3 regions of the Telluria sp. ZB4P37 genome follow, and region 1 is predicted to be linked to each of the others. Evidence: predicted binding sites of a transcription regulator. Region 1 holds the regulator's gene; each other region holds the start of a gene.
What was found. The regulator sigma-54, encoded in region 1, starts transcription at its own class of promoters, with help from an activator protein. The targets are predictions, from matches to a motif close to TGGCANGNAANCTGCTTT.
Positions count from the first base shown of each region.

Region 2: a site for sigma-54 is predicted at 2,614-2,631, ahead of AC56K1_RS06915 (pilin). Genes of this name have one in related genera too.
Region 3: a site for sigma-54 is predicted at 1,650-1,667, ahead of AC56K1_RS19775 (TorF family putative porin). Genes of this name have one in related genera too.

Region 1 covers NZ_JCASID010000008.1:206,563-211,046, forward strand. Annotated here, with positions in the region: gene lptC (LPS export ABC transporter periplasmic protein LptC) at 1-391, shown strand, start outside; gene lptA (lipopolysaccharide transport periplasmic protein LptA) at 419-973, shown strand; gene lptB (LPS export ABC transporter ATP-binding protein) at 970-1,743, shown strand; gene AC56K1_RS14845 (RNA polymerase factor sigma-54) at 1,746-3,227, shown strand; gene hpf (ribosome hibernation-promoting factor, HPF/YfiA family) at 3,286-3,639, shown strand; gene AC56K1_RS14855 (enoyl-CoA hydratase/isomerase family protein) at 3,760-4,484, shown strand, end outside.
Region 2 covers NZ_JCASID010000002.1:562,973-567,456, forward strand. Annotated here, with positions in the region: gene AC56K1_RS06910 (S9 family peptidase) at 1-1,951, shown strand, start outside; gene AC56K1_RS06915 (pilin) at 2,054-2,551, opposite strand; gene sucD (succinate--CoA ligase subunit alpha) at 2,894-3,775, opposite strand; gene sucC (ADP-forming succinate--CoA ligase subunit beta) at 3,791-4,484, opposite strand, start outside.
Region 3 covers NZ_JCASID010000015.1:94,799-99,282, reverse strand. Annotated here, with positions in the region: gene AC56K1_RS19785 (adenosylcobalamin-dependent ribonucleoside-diphosphate reductase) at 1-1,103, opposite strand, end outside; partial or broken gene AC56K1_RS19780 (accessory factor UbiK family protein) at 1,242-1,469, opposite strand; gene AC56K1_RS19775 (TorF family putative porin) at 1,741-2,475, shown strand; gene glnK (P-II family nitrogen regulator) at 2,494-2,832, shown strand; gene amt (ammonium transporter) at 2,844-4,244, shown strand; gene gshA (glutamate--cysteine ligase) at 4,460-4,484, shown strand, end outside.

The DNA of each region.
Region 1 (4,484 bases):
CGTCGTGTCGGGCAAGCGCCTGGCGCACCAGCCGCAGGGCGACGTCTCCGAAGTAGAGCAGCCGGTGGTGCAGGGCATGACGCCCGGCCGCCCGCGCACCAACGTCGTGGCCAACCGCGGCCGCATCTACCACGAAGAACACCGCGTCGACCTGCTCGGCAAGGTCGACATCCAGCGTCCGGCCACGCCGACCAGCGAAGCGCTGCGCGTGCGCACCGAGGCGCTGACCGTGCTGCCCGACGAAGAGATCATGAAGACCGACAAGCCGATCGAGATGCAGCTCGGCGCCTCCACCATCCGTGGCACCGGCATGGTCGCGAACAACGCGACCCAGAAACTGCACCTGGCCAGCCGCGGCCAGATCGTCTATCCGCCACGCGCGCAACGCTAGCGCGCACGTCATCACAGGACAAGCACCATGAAAAAAATCATTCTTGCCGCCCTTCTTGGCCTGGCCTCCCTCGGCGCCTTTGCCGAGCGCGCCGATTCGCTCAAGCAGGCCGTGATCAACTTCGACACCCTGGACGTCGACGAGGTCACGCAAACCCGCATCCTGACCGGCAACGTCGTGCTCACGCGCGGCACCCTGGTGCTCAAGTCCGACCGCGCCCAGGTCAAGGAAACGCCGGAAGGCTATATGAGCGTGACGCTCACCGCAGCGCCGGGCAAGCTGGCCACCTTCCGCCAGAAGCGCGACGGCGGTCCGGACCTGTGGGTCGAAGGCCAGGCCCAGCGCATCGAATACGACGAGCGCGCCGAGCTGGTCAAGCTGTTCACCGCGGCCGAAGTGCGCGAGCTCGAAAGCGGGCGCATGACCAATGAAATCAAGGGTCCGTTCATTTCCTACGACAACCGCAAGGAAGTCGCCCAGGTGCGCAACGACGCCAGCGGCCAGAGCAAGATCGGCGGCGGGCGCGGCACCCTGATCATCGCCCCGCGCCGCCCTGCAACCGCAGAAGGCGGCAAGCAATGACGGCAGCCTTGGCAACCGTGCGCGAAGGCTGCAGCACCCTGATCGTCAAGGGCCTGCAAAAGAGCTATGGCAAGCGGCTGGTGGTGCGCGACGTCTCGCTGCAGGTGGAATGCGGCGAAGTGGTTGGTTTGCTGGGCCCGAACGGCGCCGGCAAGACCACCTCGTTCTACATGATCGTCGGCCTGGTGCCGTCGGACGCCGGTTCGATCGACATCAACGGCACCGACATCTCGAGCCTGCCGATTCATCGCCGCGCGGTGCTCGGCCTGTCCTACCTGCCGCAGGAAGCCTCGGTGTTCCGCAAGCTCACGGTGGAAGAGAACATCCGCGCCGTGCTCGAACTGCAGCGCACCGACGAAGGCAAGGCCATGTCGAAGGACGAGATCAACGAGCGCCTCGATACCCTGCTGGCCGAACTGCAGATCGAGAAGCTGCGCGAGAACCCGGCGCTGTCGCTGTCGGGCGGCGAGCGCCGCCGCGTGGAGATCGCGCGCGCGCTGGCGACCAACCCGCGCTTCGTGCTGCTCGACGAACCGTTTGCCGGCGTGGACCCGATCGCGGTCATCGAGATCCAGCGCATCGTACGCTTCCTGAAGGAGCGCAACATCGGCGTCCTGATCACGGACCATAACGTGCGCGAGACGCTCGGCATCTGCGATCGCGCCTACATCATCAACCAGGGGGCGGTGCTGGCCTCGGGCCGTCCGGACGACATCATCGCCGACGAGTCGGTGCGCCGCGTCTACCTCGGCGAACACTTCCGCATGTGACCATGAAACAGTCCCTGCAACTCCGCACTTCGCAGCACCTGGCGCTCACGCCGCAGCTGCAGCAGTCGATCCGGCTCCTGCAGTTGTCCACGCTCGAACTGCACCAGGAGCTCGAGCAGATACTGACCGATAACCCGCTGCTCGAACGCCTTGACGATCCGCTCGACCACTCGGTGCGCCTGCTGGCTGACGGCGCCATCAACAGCGCACCCGCCAGCGGCGAAGCCCCGGCCACGCAGCCGGCACAGGAAGCCGGCGAAGGCGAGGGCGCCAAGCCGGAGGGCGAAGGTATCGAGGACGGCAATGATCGCGACCGGGGCGAACCGGATGGCGACTGGGGCGGCGAGGGCGGCGGCGCGCGCAGCGGCGACGACGAAGACGGCCGCCCGCAGCTGGAAGCCTGCAGCGTATCCCTGCGCGAGCACCTGGCCGAACAGGTCCGCACCACCGGCTGCAGCGTGCGCGACCGCGCGCTGGCCGAACTCGTGATCGATGCGCTCGACGACAACGGCTATCTGGAGGAGCCGCTGGACGACATCCACGCGCGCCTGCCCGCCGAACTCGAGATCGAGATGGACGAGCTGCGCTGTGCGCTGGCACTGGTGCAGAGCCTGGACCCGGTCGGCTGCGGTGCACGCAGCGCGGCCGAATGCCTGGCGCTGCAGATCCGCCGCATGCCGGGCGTGCCGATGGTCACGCGGCGCCTTGCGTTGAAGATCGTCGAAGGCTACCTGAGCTGGTTCGCCCAGCGCGAATACGCCAAGCTCAAGAAGGCGTTGGACTGCGACGACGAAGACCTGCGCGAAGTGCAGGCCGTGGTCCGCCAGTGCAATCCACATCCCGGCGCGACCTTTGCGTCTGCTACCTCCGACTACGTGGTGCCGGACGTGATCGTGCGCCGCGCCAAGGGCGGCTGGTCGGTGGTGCTGAACCCGGACGTGATGCCGAAACTGCGCGTGAATTCGCTCTACGCCAACCTGCTCAAGCAGGGGAAAAGCGAAAGCCAGATGGGCGCGCAGCTGCAGGAAGCCAAGTGGCTGATCAAGAATATGCGCCAGCGTTTCGATACGATCTTGCGTGTGGCCGAGGCAATTGTAGAGCGCCAGCGCAACTTTTTCAGCCATGGCGCGGTTGCCATGCGCCCGCTTGTGCTGCGCGAGATTGCTGATACACTAGGCCTACACGAGAGTACGATTTCCCGTGTAACCACGCAGAAATACATGTTGACCCCCCACGGCATGTTTGAACTGAAATATTTCTTCGGAAGCCACGTCGCCACCGAAGCGGGGGGAGAAGCATCTTCCACGGCGATCCGCGCGCTCATTGCGCAATTGACAGGAGCAGAAGACCCAAAGAACCCTCTATCCGACAGCAAGATCGCGGAAATGCTCGGGGAACAAGGTATGGTCATTGCGCGCCGGACGGTTGCCAAATACCGCGAAGCCCTCAAGATCCCTCCCGTCAGCCTCCGCAAGTCTCTGTAACTGCACTGCCCACACCTATCTTGTGGCGCGGGCAGCGCGACATTTTAAAGGAGTGTGTATGAACCTCACAATCAGTGGTCATCATCTTGAAGTGACTCCCGCAATTCGTGAATACGTTCAGAATAAGCTCGAGCGCATTAACCGTCATTTCGATCACGTGATCGACACCCACGTGTTCCTCGCCATCGACAACCTCACCGAAAAAGAAAAACGGCAGAAAGCCGAGATCAACCTGCAAGTATCAGGAAAAATTTTGCATGTGGCCAGTGCCGCGCAAGACCTGTACGCGGCGATCGACATGCTGATGGACAGGCTGGACCGCCAGGTCATCAAGCACAAGTCCATGCTGCAAAATCATAATCACGTGGCGCACAAACGCCTGCCGGATCTCGGCGAAGCCGCCGCTGCGTAAATACGCGCGGCAGCAATGACAGCAAGGGCGTCTGAGGGGACGCCCTTTTTGCATCTACAGTGCTTCGCATGCGCGCGACTGTTCTGTAAAATGCATGTTTTTTCGATCACAGCACATTCCATGACCGACACCGTCCTGACCCGCGTCGCCAACCGCACCGGCGTCATTACGCTCGACCGGCCAAAAGCCCTGAATTCCTTGTCGCTCGATATGGTGCGCGCGCTCACCGCGATCCTGCGCGACTGGCAGAACGATGCCGGCATCGACGCGGTCGTGATCACCAGCTCGAGCGAAAAGGCCTTGTGCGCGGGTGGCGACATCCGTTTCTTCCATGAAATGGGCCATGTCGGGCCGACTGGCGGCAGCGCGCTGCTGGAAGATTTCTTCACCGAAGAATACGCGCTGAACCACCTGATCCATTTCTACCCGAAGCCGTATATCGCGCTGATGGATGGCGTGGTGATGGGTGGCGGCATGGGCATTGCCCAGGGCGGTCCCGGTTGCGGCCTGCGCATCGTCACCGAGCGCAGCAAGGTCGCCATGCCCGAGGTGAATATCGGCCTGTTCCCCGATGTCGGCGGCAGCCATTTCCTGTCGCACGCGCCGGGCCAGTTGGGCCAGTACCTGGGCCTCACCGGTTTGACGATCGGCCCGGCCGACGCGATGTACGTGGGCCTGGCGGACCTGTTCGTGCCGGGCGAGAAGATGGGTGAGTTGATGGCGCTGGTGGAAGCTACGCCGGGTGCTGGTTTGCCTGCAGCGATCCGTGCGTTTGCCGCGCCGTTTGCGCGGGCCGCAGGCAGCAGTGAACTGCAGGCCCGGCGCGCCGTGATCGACGCCCACTT
Region 2 (4,484 bases), on a different contig from region 1:
GGCCGTGTCACCTGACGCGAGCCGCGTCGTCTATACCGTGCGCAGCACGGACATGGGCAAGAACCGCGGCCACACCGAACTCTGGATGGTCGACCTGCGCGCCGCCAATCCGGCGCCGCAACGCCTGACCAGCCACGCCTCCAGCAGCACCGATCCGGAATGGGCGGCCTCCGGCGACGCGGTCTACTTCCTGTCGGCCCGCTCGGGCTCTTCGCAGGTGTGGCGCCTGCCGGTCGACGGCGGCAAAGCGCGTGGTAAGCCGGCCAAGGTCACCGACCTGCCGCTCGACGTCGACAGCTTCCGTGTTTCGCCCACCGGCGAACGCATCGCAATGAGCATGTCGGTGTTCCGCGACTGCCTTGAGCTCGCCTGCACCAAGAAGCGTGCCGATGCCAAGGCGAAGGACAAGGCCAGCGGCAAGCTGTACAACCGCCTGTTCGTGCGCCACTGGGATACCTGGGCCGACCACCGCAACGCCGTGCTGTTCTCGGCGCCGCTGGACGCAGGCGGCAAGGTGGTTAGCATGCCGGTCAGCCTGTCCGGTACGCTCGACGGAGACGTGCCGTCGAAACCTTTCGGCGACCGCGAGGAATTCCGCTTCAGCCCGGACGGCAAGACCATCGTGTTCTCGGTGCGCCTGGCCGGCAAGACAGAAGCCTGGTCGACCAATTTCGACCTGTACACCGTGCCCGCCGCCGGCGGCGCGGCGCCGCGCAACCTCACGGCCGACAATCCGGCATGGGACGCCAAGGGCGTGTATTCGCCGGACGGCCGCACCCTCGCCTATCTCTCCATGGCGCGTCCCGGCTTCGAGGCCGATCGCTTCCAGGTGATGCTGATGGACGTGGCCACCGGCTCGACGCGTAAACTCGCGGCCGACTGGGACCGTTCGGTCGGCAGCATCCAGTGGCGTGCCGACGGCAAGGCTTTGATTGTCGACGCCGAAGACATCGGCCAGCACCGCCTGTATTCGATCGACGTGGACAGTGGCAAGGTCGCTGCACTGACCGACAAGGGCGCGGTCGGCGCCTTCGACGTGCGCGGCGATACGGTCGCCTATACCCAGGCCAACCTGGCCTCCGGCGCGCAGCTGTTTTCGATGAAGCTGGGAAGCCCCCCAAACCAGCTGACCACCCTGAACACCGAACGCCTGAAGGACGTGCGCTGGGGCCAGTACGAGCAGTTCAGCTTCAAGGGCGCCAACGGCGATACCGTCTACGGACACGTGATGAAACCGTGGAACGCGGAAGCCGGCAAGAAGTATCCGGTCGCCTTCCTGGTGCACGGCGGCCCGCAGGGCAGTTTCGGCAATGGCTGGAGCTACCGCTGGAACCCGCAGGTGTATGCGGGCGCGGGTTATGCCACCGTGTTCATCGACTTCCACGGCTCGACCGGCTATGGCCAGAAGTTCACCGATTCGATCAGCGGCGACTGGGGCGGCAAACCGCTCGAAGACCTGCAAAAAGGCCTGGACGCGGCGGTCAAGCAGTTCCCATGGCTGGACCGCGGCCGCAGCTGCGCACTGGGCGCATCCTACGGCGGCTACATGATGAACTGGATCGCGGGGAACTGGAACGACGGCTTCCGCTGCCTGGTCAACCACGACGGCGTGTTCGACAATCGCGGGATGGCCTATTCGACCGAGGAACAGTGGTTCACCGACTGGGAAAACGGCGGCGCCTATTTCGCAGTGCCGCAGAACCACGAACGCTTCAATCCTGTCCATCACGTGAACAAGTGGAAGACGCCGATGCTGGTGATCCAGGGCGACCTGGATTTCCGCATCCCGACCGCGCAGGCCCTGTCGACGTTTACCGCGCTGCAGCGCAAGGGTATCGACAGCCAGCTGCTGGTGTTCCCGGACGAGAACCACTGGGTGCTCAAGCCGGCGAACTCGCTGCAATGGCATCACACGGTAATCAACTGGCTGGACAAGCACCTGAAGCAGTAAGCAAGGCGCCCGCTTCCCGTAAGCGGATGGGTTAACGAAAAGAGACCGCCGCGGCGGTCTCTTTTTCTGACCGCTTCCGCGGTCATTCACGATGGCTTGCGATTATGGCGCTGGGGCTGGAGCATCAGCAGCAGGGATGTCGCAACCAGCAGGCTTGTAGCCTTCGGTCTCGGCGAAACCGGTGGTGACGCAGGTGTAGACACCGGCTGCGCTACGGCTCAGGGCGATGGTCGGCGCAGTATCGGCATCAGCAGCCAGGCGGCCTGGGTTGGCGATGGTGCAGGTCAGGGCAGCGCCACCTTCGGCGGTCGGCACCGCTGCGGCGATGGTGGTGCAATTGCCGGTGGTTGCCGACAGGCCCGCTTTTGCCAGGAAGGTCTCAGGCGAATCAGCGCTGCTTTCAACGACAGCCATTTCGTAGCCGGTCTTGCCTGCCGAGATATCGGCGTAGGCAGCGGTTGCCTTCGACTTGGCGATGTAATCCTGGTACGCAGGGATGGCCACGGCAGCCAGGATACCGATGATGGCGACGACGATCATCAGTTCGATCAGGGTGAAGCCGCCTTGGGCTTTTTTGGCTTGCATTTGCTTGAAGTTCATTTTGTATCTCCAGGTGGTGTGTCAGGTGAATTTGGGTTACTGCTCAGTGCCACGCTTTCATATATGCAAGCGGTGTGCCAGCCCCAAAAATGTCGATTTTATGAAAAAAGAGATAACAAAACGGCCTGTCAACGCAAGTTTTGGCTTGATCGGTGACAAAAATTGTCAGGTGATGCCAGCAATTTTTGTCACTTGAACAGTTTACGTAACGCAATTTGTCATGCATAGACCACATTCGCCATGCCAGCTCCCGGCACGCGTGCCGGCTGGCGAAAACCGCGGGCGAAAAAAAAAGCGGTGAGCTTGCGCTCCCCGCTTTCTGCAACCGTGAGGTCGTCAGTATTACAGCATGGCCTTCAGCAGGCGTGCCATTTCCGACGGGTTCTTGGTGGCCTTGATGCCGCACTCTTCCATGATGTCCAGCTTGGCTTGCGCGGTATCGGCGCCGCCCGAGATCAGCGCGCCGGCGTGGCCCATGCGCTTGCCCGGAGGAGCGGTGACACCAGCGATGAAGCAGACCACTGGCTTCTTCATGTTGTCCTTGATCCAGTAGGCAGCATTGCCTTCGTCCGGACCGCCGATTTCGCCGATCATGATGACCGCGTCGGTATCAGGATCGTCGTTGAACATGCGCATCACGTCGATGTGCTTCAGGCCGTTGATCGGGTCGCCGCCGATGCCGACTGCCGACGACTGGCCCAGGCCCAGTGCGGTCAGCTGGCCGACTGCTTCATAGGTCAGGGTACCCGAACGCGACACGACGCCGATACGGCCCTTCTTGTGGATATGGCCCGGCATGATGCCGATCTTGATCTCGTCCGGGGTGATCAGGCCTGGGCAGTTCGGGCCCAGCAGCAGGGTCTTCGAGCCGGCTTTGGCCATGCGGTCCTTCAGGGCCATCATGTCGCGGACTGGAATGCCTTCGGTGATGCAGATTGCCAGGTCCAGGTCGGCTTCGACGGCTTCCCAGATCGCAGCGGCTGCGCCTGCCGGCGGCACGTAGATGACCGACACGGTGGCGCCGGTAGCGGCTTTGGCTTCCGACACGTTGGCGTAGATCGGGATGCCTTCGAAATCTTCGCCGGCTTTCTTCGGGTTCACGCCTGCGACGAAGGCAGCTTTGCCGTTCGCGTAGTCGCGGCACATACGGGTATGGAACTGACCGGTCTTGCCGGTGATACCCTGGGTGATGACTTTAGTATCTTTGTTGATCAGGATCGACATTTGTTTATTCCTTAATTAGGCTTGACCAGCTGCAGCGGCGACGACGGCCTTGGCTGCATCTTCCATCGTATCGGCAGCGATGATCGGCAGGCCGGAGTCGGCCAGCATCTTCTTGCCCAGGTCTTCGTTGGTGCCCTTCATGCGGACGACCAGCGGCACCTGCAGCGACACAGCCTTCGATGCGGTGATCACGCCTTCGGCGATCACGTCGCAGCGCATGATGCCGCCGAAAATGTTGACCAGGATGGCTTTCAGGCCAGGGTTCTTCAGCATGATCTTGAATGCTTCGGTGACTTTCTCAGCCGTCGCACCGCCGCCCACGTCCAGGAAGTTGGCCGGCTCGCCGCCGAACAGCTTGATGGTGTCCATGGTGGCCATGGCCAGGCCGGCGCCATTCACGAGGCAGCCGATGTTGCCGTCGAGCGAGATGTAGGCGAGGTCGAACTTCGATGCTTCGACTTCGGCTGGATCTTCTTCGTCCAGGTCGCGGTAGGCGACGATTTCCGGCTGGCGGTACAGCGCGTTCGAGTCGAAGTTGAACTTCGCGTCGAGGGCGATGACCTTGCCCGAACCGGTCAGGATCAGCGGGTTGATTTCGGCCAGCGACGAATCGGTTTCCCAGTAGGCTTTGTACAGGCCCTTCAGTTGCACGCGGGCGTCGGCCAGCGATTCGGCAGGCACGCCGATCTTGGTCGAGATCTCGTCGGCT
Region 3 (4,484 bases), on a different contig from region 1:
AGGCCCACGCGGCGCTTGGCGCTGGATTCAAGCGCCTGCTGCGGCAGCGGCCAGACGGTGGCATCGAGCACCAGGTCGAGCATGCGCACCCCCACCGCGGCGACCTCGCGCATGCGCGCGAAGTCGAAGGCGGCAGCGTCGCTGAACGGATCGTTCACAAAGCTCGTGAGGTTCAGCGAGCCGAGGTCGCAGCAGCCATAGCCAGGCAGCGGCTGCTCGCCGCAGGGATTGGTGGCGCGCAGCTCTTCGGCATACCAGAGGTTGTTTTCCAGGTTGATGCGGTCGACGAACAGCACGCCCGGTTCGGCATGGTCGTAGGTCGAGGCGATGATCCGGTCCCACAGCGCGCGCGCCCCAAGCTGCCGGTAGGCCCAGCGGCCGTCGTCGAGGCGGCGCGCGCCGGCCATGTCTTCGTCGCCGGGTTCGGCGCGGTGCACCAGCTCGAAGGAGGCATCGGCTTCCACCGCGCGCATGAAGGCGTCGGTGACGCCGACCGAGATGTTGAAGTTGGTGAGGCCGCCTTCGTCCTTGGCGGCGATGAAGCGTTCGATGTCGGGATGGTCGATGCGCAGCACACCCATTTGCGCGCCGCGCCGGGCGCCGGCCGATTCGACCGTGCGGCAGGAGGCGTCGAACACTTCCATGTACGAGACCGGTCCCGAGGCGCGCGAACGGGTGCCGTGGACTTTGCTGCCCATGGGGCGGATAGCGGAGAAGTCGTAGCCGACGCCGCCGCCGCGGCGCATGGTCTCGGCAGCTTCCGACAGGGCAGTGTAGATGCCGGGCAGGCCGTCCTGGTCGGTGCCCGAGATCGAATCGCCCACCGGCTGCACGAAGCAATTGATGAGGGTGGCCTGCAGGCCGAGGCCCGCGGCAGAGTTGATGCGCCCGGCGGGCACGAAGCCCTGTTGCTGGGCCCACAGGAAGCGCTGTTCGAACCCGGCGCGCTGCGCTTCAGGCTCGAGCGCGGCCAGGGCGCGCGCCACGCGCCGGCGCACATCTTCCATGCTGGTTTCGTCGCCCTTGGCGTATTTCTCGCGCAGGACGTCCAGCGACACCTCCTGCGCCGGCAGGGCGCCCGGTGGTTTGTCGATGGCATTCATGGTGCGCCCGGCCTGAGCATGAATGCGCCCGAAGAATCAGGGCTTGTCGAGAATGATGTGGGGCGCAGCTGGATCGGTGGCGCCAGGGATAGCGCCGCTTGACGCCGGGCTGGCGGAAGCGGAAGAACCCGTCTGCGCGTTCAGCCGTGCTTCCAGCTCCACCACGCGCAGCTCGAGCGCCTCGAGCTTGGCGCGGGTCTTGGCCAGCACCTGGGCCTGGATCTCGAATTCTTCGCGGGTGACCAGGTCGAGCTTGGAGAAACCCTGGGTCATCATCGCCTTGACATTGCGCTCGATGTCCTTGGCCGGCGTGCTTTCCAGCGCCTGGTTGATCTTGCCCTGCAAGTCGTTGAAGAAAGTATTCATATCCGTGCATTCCTAAATGAGGCGGCGCCGGCGCACCATGACGGTGCGTCCACTGCCCGCCATGGTGCGTGGCGCTGCGGCACATTGCTGCCGCGCGGTTTTCTGGGTTGAACGAATCGCAAATGGGGGGCATGGCTGAGAAATCAAGCGCAATTGCCAGCATCCGACTCCGGTTTGAGCTGGCACGCATCCTGCTAAAGAGTTGTCAGGAGTGGTGCAAACAGGATTGTAAACCGCAACGGCTCAGACCGTTGAACATAAGGGGAATGTCATGAAGTGCAACACAACCGCAGCAGCAGTGGCCTGGGCCGTCCTGGCCTTCTCGAGCGTCACCGCCAGCGCGCAGGAAGCAGCCCCTGAGCATCAAGTCAGCTATAACGCCGCCCTTGCCAGCGACTACCGTTACCGCGGCCTGTCGCAAACCAGTTTCGACCCGGCGCTGCAAGGCGGCGCCGACTACGTGCACGGCCCGACCGGCTGGTATGTAGGCACCTGGCTGTCCACCATCAAATGGACCAAGGATCTCGGCGGCGACGGCAACATCGAATGGGATATCTACGGCGGCAAGCGTGGCCAGCTGGGCGAATCCGTCACCTATGACGTCGGCGGCCTGTACTACCTGTACCCGTCCAATGGCCTGCACCCGAGCGCGAACACCTTCGAGCTGTACGGGCGCCTCGGCTTCGGCCCGGCCTATGTCAAGTATTCGCGCTCGACCACCAACTTGTTCGGCACCGCCAACAGCAAGGGCAGCGGCTACCTCGACGTCGGCGCCGATATCGACGTGGGCAATGGCTTCCTGCTGAACCTGCATGCCGGACGCCAGGAAGTGCGCCACAACAGCCAGTACTCGTACACAGACTACAAAGTCGGCGTCACCAAGGACCTCGGCGTGGCCACCGTCTCGCTGGCCTGGATCAAGGCCAGTACCGGCGCCTACCTGAACCCGGAAGGCAAGAACCTCGGCAAGTCCGGCGCCATCCTGACCGTGTCAAAAACTTTCTGAACGCATAAGAGGCACACCATGAAAATGATTACCGCCATCATCAAACCCTTCAAGCTGGACGAGGTCCGGGAAGCGCTGTCGGAGATCAACGTGCAGGGCATGACGGTGACCGAGGTGAAGGGCTTCGGCCGCCAGAAGGGCCATACCGAGCTGTACCGCGGCGCCGAGTACGTGGTCGACTTCCTGCCGAAAATCAAGATCGAAGCGGCCGTGGACGATGCCGTGGTCGACCAGGTCATCGACGCCATCCAGGGCGCGGCCCGCACCGGCAAGATCGGTGACGGCAAGATTTTCGTGGCCGACCTGAACCAGGTCATCCGTATCCGTACCGGCGAGACCGGCAACGAAGCACTGTAAGGGGAATCCTGATGAAGCACACCATAACAAAAGTCCTGGCCGGCCTCATGGCCATGAGCCTGGCGCTGCCGGCCCTGGCGGCACCCACCATCAACAAGGGCGACACCGCGTGGATGTTCACCGCCACGCTGCTGGTCATCATGATGTCGATTCCCGGCCTGGCCCTGTTCTACGGCGGCCTGGTACGCGCCAAGAACATGCTGTCGATCCTGATGCAGGTCTTCATGGTCTTCTCGGTGATCATCGTGCTGTGGTGCCTGTACGGCTATTCGCTGGCCTTCACCCAGGGCAATGCCTTCATCGGCGGCTTCGACCGCGTCTTCCTCAACGGCATCTACGACCCGGTGGCCGGCAGCTTCGCCCAGGCCGCGACCTTCAGCAAGGAGACGATGATTCCTGAATTTATCTTCGTCGCCTTCCAGGGCACCTTCGCCGCCATTACCTGCGCGCTGATCGTCGGTGCGTTTGCCGAGCGCGTGCGCTTCTCGGCGGTGCTGCTGTTCATGGTCCTGTGGTTCACCTTCGGCTACCTGCCGGTCGCGCACATGGTCTGGTTCTGGGCCGGTCCGGATGCCATCACCGATGCTGCGTCGCTCGCGACGGTCACCGGCAATGCCGGCTTCCTGTGGCAGAAGGGCGCGCTCGACTTTGCGGGCGGCACCGTGGTGCACATCAATGCGGCAGTGGCCGGCCTGGTCGGGGCCTACGTGATCGGCAAGCGTGTCGGCCTGGGCCGCGAATCGATGGCGCCGCACTCGCTGACCATGACCATGATCGGCGGCTCGATGCTGTGGGTCGGCTGGTTCGGCTTCAACGCCGGTTCGGCACTGGAAGCGGGCGACGTCGCCGCGCTGGCCTTCATCAACACCCTGCTGGCGACCGCCGCGGCAGCCGTGTCGTGGATGATCGGCGAGTGGATCTTCAAGCGCAGGCCGTCGATGCTGGGCGCTGTCTCGGGCGCCGTGTCGGGCCTGGTGGCGATCACCCCGGGCTGTGGCTTCGTCGGCCCGATGGGCGCCCTGGTCATGGGTCTGCTGGCAGGCGTCATCTGCCTGTGGGGCGTGACCGGCCTGAAGCGCCTGCTGGGCGCCGACGATTCGCTCGACGTGTTCGGCGTGCATGGCGTGGGCGGCATCCTCGGCGCGCTGCTGACCGGCGTGTTCGCGTCGCCGGCACTGGGCGGTCAGGGCATCTGGGACTACGTCGCCAACAAGGGCTCGGCGGATTACTCGATCGCGAACCAGGTGTGGGTGCAGGCGCAAGCCATCGGCATCACCATCGTGTGGTCTGGTGTAGTGGCTTTCATTGCCTTCAAGCTGGTCGATATCGTGATCGGGCTGCGCGTGCCGGCGGACCAGGAACGCGAAGGGCTGGACATTACCAGCCATGGGGAGTCGGCGTATCACGCTTGATACGGATTTTCTAAGTAGCAAATGATGCACGTTGTCCCCGCGAAGGCGGGGACAACGGTTTTCAGGATGGTGGAAGAATGAGATTGGCGTACCTCGGCGGCGGTACGGCGCACTTCTTTTTTCATTCCGGCAAGCGTGCGCCTTTAAAGCGGCTTCTTCGTCCATATATAGCTGTACCGATATAATTCGAAAAAGCCACTACTAGGACGTCCCACATGGTTCCGCACCTCGCCACCGCCC